DNA from 2 places in the Hydrogenimonas urashimensis genome. Region 1 is predicted to be linked to the other one. Evidence: riboswitches for the same ligand, from Rfam matches in the RefSeq annotation. Region 1 holds a riboswitch; the other holds the start of a gene.
What was found. Region 1 has a riboswitch for cyclic di-GMP ahead of JMG82_RS02330 (hypothetical protein). Riboswitches for the same ligand answer to the same signal wherever they lie in the genome.

Region 1 (3,416 bases):
TTCTTTCGTTGGGCGCCCATTCGTGCAGCCTTCTTCCGTCTTCGCCCAGCTCCGTCGGACTGATCAGATCGGCCGGCAGATTTTCGAAAAGCTCGTAATAGGGCCAGCCATCGTCACTGTTTTGCAGTGAGGCGTTGCGTTCGTAGTTGGTCATGACATTTTCACGAATCGTCTTGTGGAACCATGCGAAAGATTGCGAATCGAGCGGCACCTCGACCTTGCGCCCCAGCTTGTAGCGCATCGTCGACTGGTGCATACTGTCGAGATTGCGCGCGATGTAGTAGAACGATTTCGCCTTGGGAAGCCACTTCAGCGCTTTGGCGATTTGATAGAAGGACTCTTCGAAGGAGCGTGTTTTGGCCGACTCGAGCAGGTAGGCTTTCGAATAGACGATCTGCTTGAGCAGTCCCGTCCAGGTCATCGGCCGGCTTGCAATCAGCTGATCGACGACACGGTTTTTCCGCTCTTCCGTGAAATTGGGGAAATAGAGGTCGACGAGCCGCCGAGTCACCGCGGGAACGAAAGTGGGCTGCAAAACGAGGGCGCTGTAGAAATCGGTCCCGTTTTTGATCACCTGGCCCGGGAAGAGATCGGTGATCGGCTCCACGTTTTCGTCCAGCGTCATGACGAGCGTGTTCGAACGGCGGTCGAGTTTCCAGTTTTTCAAAGCTTTCGCCGCCAAAGGAACGTGGGCATCGTTGAAATCCATCGTATAGATCTCCAGCATCTCCCGACCGTTGTCCTCGGGGCTTCGGAAGCGGCGCCAGTTTTCGTCGGTCATCATGTGGGTGAAAGTCACCCATTGCATACTGAAGCCCGCGTCGAAATCGCGCACCAGGTCCCCGTACACGTCGATCGCGTCGACGGTGTAGACCGTGTCGAGCTCGTAGGCCGGCGAAAAGAGAATGGTCTGACTGAGGATGTAGGCCGCCCATCGGTTGATATAGGCGCGCCCCGGCTGAAGCTCGTAGAGACGGGCAAGCATCGAGGCGACGATCTTGTTGTCGCCCCAGCCGTATTCGTCGTAATATTTCATCTTCTCTTCCACAGCCGCTATCTCTGCGGGAGAGTTCTGCCTGTCGAAGAGGGCCCGGGTATCGCTGATGAAACTGCCGGAGTTGACGGCTTCGACCAGCGTATCGTAGTCGACACCGTAAAAGAGTGTGCCGTAAAGCTTGATCGCCACTTTATATTTTTGCTCTTCGGTGAGTGCATTGAAATCTTCATCCGTCAGCGGGGCGAGCCGATACCGATCGTAGGGTATCTCGCTGGCAAGAACCGGTATGCTGTAAAGAACCGGTCCGGAGGCGATCTGGTTGAAGGCATCCTCATCCGTCAGTTTCAGGTTTCGGACACCGCTGTCGGCATATTTGGCATAGGATTCCTTCAGGTGCGCCGCCGCCTTCGCGAAAGAGACAGGCGTAATGTCTAGCGACGGTACGCGCTTGGCCACCTTTTCCACGACATCTGTCAGTTCGTTCTCGGTTTCGGGCACTTTCAATATCCCCTGCTCTTTCAGGGCGGAGACGACCTCCTCCTTGATCTCGATGCCGTTGGTGGGGTCCGCATCCGCATCAAGAGACTGAAGGAGCGCATCCACTCTCATGTCGCTCTCGATGATGAGAGCGCCGTCGGAGAGCTGGGTCTCTTCCAGTGTACGCAGTCTGATGTTTCCGAGTGTGAAGGTACACCCTTTTCCGACCTCGAAACGGAATGCGCCTTCCTCATCGGTGATCCCGTGCTGGCTCCCACAGTTGTAGGCGACACCCTTGACAGGGGAATCGACCAGATAGGCGGTCCCGACGACTGAAGAGCCACCGCTTCCGGGGAGGACGCCCCCGTCTGACGAAGCGGTCGTGGAACCGCCGCCTCCACCGCCACAGCCGACAAGAAGCATACCGGCCGCCACGACCAATACATGACGCAGTTTGCTGTTCACTTTACTCATTTCTCTTCCTTTCCATAACATTGCGAGGCAGTTGCAATGCTCCATTATAGAGGATTGCAAAGGGCTTTTGCTTCGCGATTCACAGTGGTTGATGGAACATGAAGGAAGTGGGAGGAAAAATCAATGCAGGTAAATGAGTCTTACTCTTTATTGAACGAATGTCAACAAAGAGGCAACCTGGCGATCTTCGCAAATCACGCGAAGACCCATGGCTTTCCGTCCCTGCTTCACAACAGGTTTGGCAACTGAACCTCCATTATAATGAGAGGATTCTTAATCGGTGTTTAAACAAACATTCTTCTTAAAATTGGTTTACATTCTCTCCTCTTCGATATCCTCGACAATCTCCGCGAGGATTTTCCGATCGATTTTGTCTCTTTTTCCTTTGTAGATATTCTCTTCCAGTCTTTCGAGAGCCTCTTTGATTCTTTCATCCTCCTGGGCATAGGGAAGAAGAAGATCCAGCAGTTCTCTGTCGTTTTTGGCGTGTCGGATCGCTCTGGCGATGTCGAACTCTCTCTTTTTCATGAAAACAGGAAGCTTCCGGTTGCCCAGCCACCAGGCGCCTGCGGCCCCCAGCACGATGCCGACAAGAAGATAGAGCCAACGGTATTCCTCCTCTTTTTCTTGACCTTTCAAGCTCCTGCCTTCTTTGCCGGCGGTCGTAGCCGAAGGGACTTTTTCGGTTTTTTCAGGAGGTCTGCCCAAATCCTTTACATCGGCGTTCTTTTTGCCTCCGACCACTTTGATAGGAATCGGTTCCGTGCGTTTTTCTATGACCTGCTGACGCTCTTTGTCGTAATATCTCAGAACAAAAGAGGGAATCGTGAAATCGTGATCGGAGACGATCGTGACCGTCTCCTTGAAAGTTCCGCCGTAACGTCCTTCCGTAATCCGCTCCTTGACCACGGGATCGTCGCTGTAGACCACGGTGTCGGGAATGTGGGGTTCGAACTTCTTGATATCGTCGATATTGCCCTCCCCTTCGATCTCAATCGTCACGCGCACCGGCTGATTGGCCTCCACTCTCTGCCTGTCGACCGATGCACGGATCGTGAAATCGCCATAGAGTTCCACATTGCCAGGAAGCGGGTCGACCTGGATCGTCACGGCATTGGAAGCGATTCGGCTCCACTCCAGTCTCGCAAAAAAACCGTTGAAAAAGTCGTCGTCGAAAAAGGGATCGTTGATGGGAGGCTTCACACGGACCCGCTTGGCGATCTTCGCTGTCAGGGGGCCGAGTTTGAAACTGCCGGCCTTTTGGGGAAAGATCAGGTAGCGCTGTTTTTCGACGATATACTCCCCTTCGTACGACTTCTGCACCTCTCCCACTTTTTTGATCCAGAAGTTCGGAAACTCGGGGGATTGAAGATCCACCTGCGCGAACCGGGCATCTCGGCGGTAGCGAATCACCACATCGAACGTGACCGGCTCGCCCACATGCACCCTTTTTTTGTCAATGTCGATT
Region 2 (3,416 bases), 490 kb from region 1:
CGATGTCCCTGCGACCTACGCCGATGTGAGTGATCTCATCGAAGATCTGCACTACAAACCCGAAACATCCATTGAAGAGGGAATCAACAATTTTATAACTTGGTACAAGGAGTTCTACCATGTCCGATAAAATCGCCGTCATCGGCCTGGGCTATGTGGGCCTCCCCCTTGCCCACGCCTTCAGCAACAAATATAAAGTGATCGGTTTTGATATCGCCCAGTGGCGTATTGACGAGCTTCGAAAGGGACATGACAGAACCCTTGAACTTAGCGACGAGCAAGTAAAGGAAGCGATCGCCAATGGGATGGAATTCACCAACCGATTGGAGGATATCGCGGAGTGCAATATCTACATCGTGACAGTACCTACTCCCATCGACGAACACAAAAACCCTGACTTGACTCCTTTGCTCAAAGCGAGCGAAAGCGTCGGAAAGGTGTTGAAAAAAGGGGATATCGTCATTTACGAATCGACTGTCTACCCGGGCGCGACCGAAGAGGAGTGCGTGCCGATTCTTGAAAGAGAGTCGGGTCTGAAATTCAACAAAGACTTCTATTGTGGCTACTCCCCCGAACGGATCAATCCGGGCGACAAGGAGCACACCGTCACGAAGATTCTCAAAGTTACATCGGGTTCGACGCCGGAAATCGGAGAAAAGGTAAATGCGCTTTACGCCAGCATCATCACGGCGGGCACCCACCTCGCTCCCAGCATCAAGGTTGCGGAAGCTGCCAAAGTCATCGAAAACGCTCAGCGCGATATCAACATCGCCTTTGTCAACGAACTGGCGATCATTTTCAACCGGCTCGGTATCGACACCGAAGCGGTGCTTCAGGCTGCCGGGACCAAATGGAACTTTCTGCCATTTCGTCCCGGACTGGTCGGCGGCCATTGTATCGGCGTCGATCCTTATTACCTGAGTTATAAGGCTCAGGAGATTGGCTATAATCCGGAAATTATCCTTGCAGGTCGAAGGCTTAATGATAATATGGGTATCTATGTGGCCAACCAGGTGGTCAAACTGATGATTAAAAAAGAGCATAAGATCGCAGGTTCAAAAACACTTGTTCTTGGTATCACTTTCAAAGAGAACTGTCCTGATATCCGCAATTCAAGAGTTATCGACGTAATCCAAGAACTTAAAGATTACGAGATCGATGTGGATGTATACGATCCGTGGGCTGATCCCCAAGAGGTAAAACGTGAATATGGTCTGGACCTACTGGAACAAAGGGATCTCAATGGCAAGAAATATGACGCAATTATTCTGGCGGTGGCTCACAATGAGTTCGAATCTTTTGACATCGACAAAGTGAAGAATGGTCAAAAAACAGTCGTTTATGATATCAAGTCCAAACTCAAAGAGAGTGACGGTCGGCTTTAAGGTTTTATGTCTAAAAATGGGGCCAACTAAACCTTGGTTCCCACTTTCTCTTGTTTTTGTTCATTAACAGTAGTGCTACCTTTTTTCGTTTGATTTAAGATTTGTTTAATATGAATTGTATCATAATGATGTATGTGAAAAGGCCAAACCTGTTGTGAAGCAGGGACGGAAAGCCACGGGTCTTTACCAAAAGGTCAAAGACAGCCGGGTTGCCTTGATTCTTTATTCCTCGAAAGAGTCAAGATCTTCTTTTATGAAACCTTTTCCACGTTTTTTAATGTATGTAGGATATGCCAAACCCATTGTGAAATGGGGACGGAAAGCCACAGGTCTTTATGTTTTATAAAGACGGCTGGGTTGCCATGATACACCCGTATCATGTTTTCCTATTTGATCGATATGTAAATCTTAGAATTTGCATATTTCTGTCTCCAATTCTTCTACTTTAGTGGTTTGCTCCTTGCATACGCTTAGTCGAAAGTAATGTTTTTTAAATGAGAAAAATAATTACTTTCATTATCGACTAGTCTTGTAAAAGGAGACACATTGAGACCAATCAAGATAATGAGAAACGCGCTTGTTTCAGCAGCAGTCGCCACGCTGTTTACAGCCTGTGGCGGTAGTGGCGGAAACAGTGCCGAAAGCAGCCTGGATTCAACAACCTTGAATACAGCTTCGACTCTTATTACAGGCCAGTTTATCGACGGACCTGTCGAGGGAATTGATTATGAATGTTCATCGGGAAAAATGGGTGTCACTGCCGAAATGGGAGAATTTACGTGCCCACAGGGAGATACCGTTACGTTCAAGGTAGGAAAGATTATATTGGGTGAAGCAAAAGTGGCTTCCAAAATAACTCCGTTGACTCTGCATCCTGAAGATCCTGAAGCTGCTGTGAATGTTGCTCAGCTTCTTCAAACATTGGATGATGACGGCGATCTCAATACATTTGTAATAGACCGAGAAAAGGTGAAACGTATTGAACAACCTCTTGATATCGCTTCTCCATCATTTGATCATGAGGCGGAAGCTGTCATTGGATCTGTACTTGTGGATGAAGAATCGGCAATCCGTCATATGCGTGAAAGATCGGCCATTGACATTTCACTCGATCTATCATCAGACGAAACAGTTAATGATCAATCCAAATATGAGGAAATTTCTGAACCGAGTCATCAGCAAAAAACCGAAACGGAAAAGGTACTTCCACAAGATAATATTCCGACACAAGATATAGATAGCTTGGAGAATGGCAATGAGGACGGTATGGTTTCAAACCTGGATAGTTCTGCCAAAACTTCAAATAGCGAAAAAAATATCGAAAATGAAAAAAACATAAGTGGCGAAAATGAAAACGACGCCGAAAGGTCGCTTAAGGATGAAATCACTTCCCATAATGTCATAGAAGAATCTGATAAACAAGACAACATTGCAGATGCGGATGCGTTCCCGGCAGCCTCAGAAGAGGTTGTTTCATCGACAGAAGAGTCGAAGAGTATGGAAGAGTCTTCGGATGTTCAAGAAAGCGATCAGACGTCAGAGCCCATGGATGGTTGTCGGCACGGATCGGCGAAAGTAATGGGGAAGATATTCAAGTACAGCGGGGGAGATCCTGTCGCCAATGCGAAAGTGAGCATCGGAGGCTGTGTGACAACGACCGATGAGAACGGTTATTACACACTGGAGAACATTGCCGAAAGTGATAGAGCGGTAGTTACGATCAGTGCAGAGGGTTATTACACAAACAGCAAAATCATCCAGGTGAAACAGTATGTCAACGGCACGACGACCGTTTCTCCGAACTATTTTGCCTATCCGCTGGATCGGTATGATGACCATGAAAGCTATGACAGCAAAACAGAGAAAACTCTAGTGACTTCAAAAGATGCGAGCATCGAGATTCCGGCCGGAGTTTATGAGGACAGCGAAGGGAATATGTACACCGGTGAGGTTCAGGCCGATATAGCCTACGAAGATATATTCACCAGCAAAGGGCGATACGAGTTTCTCGGCGCCTACAAGGGGATCGAC

Region 2: linked by a shared signal. The riboswitch ahead of JMG82_RS04830 (peptidase associated/transthyretin-like domain-containing protein) and the one ahead of JMG82_RS02330 (hypothetical protein) in region 1 are both predicted to bind cyclic di-GMP.

The regions. Positions count from the first base shown of each region.
Region 1 covers NZ_AP023212.1:471,149-474,564, forward strand. The annotation lists gene JMG82_RS02330 (hypothetical protein) at 1-1,948, opposite strand, end outside; cyclic di-GMP riboswitch class I at 2,117-2,201, opposite strand; gene JMG82_RS02335 (BatD family protein) at 2,261-3,416, opposite strand, start outside.
Region 2 covers NZ_AP023212.1:964,845-968,260, reverse strand. The annotation lists gene JMG82_RS04840 (NAD-dependent epimerase) at 1-130, shown strand, start outside; gene tviB (Vi polysaccharide biosynthesis UDP-N-acetylglucosamine C-6 dehydrogenase TviB) at 120-1,385, shown strand; cyclic di-GMP riboswitch class I at 1,518-1,602, shown strand; cyclic di-GMP riboswitch class I at 1,668-1,750, shown strand; gene JMG82_RS04830 (peptidase associated/transthyretin-like domain-containing protein) at 1,932-3,416, shown strand, end outside.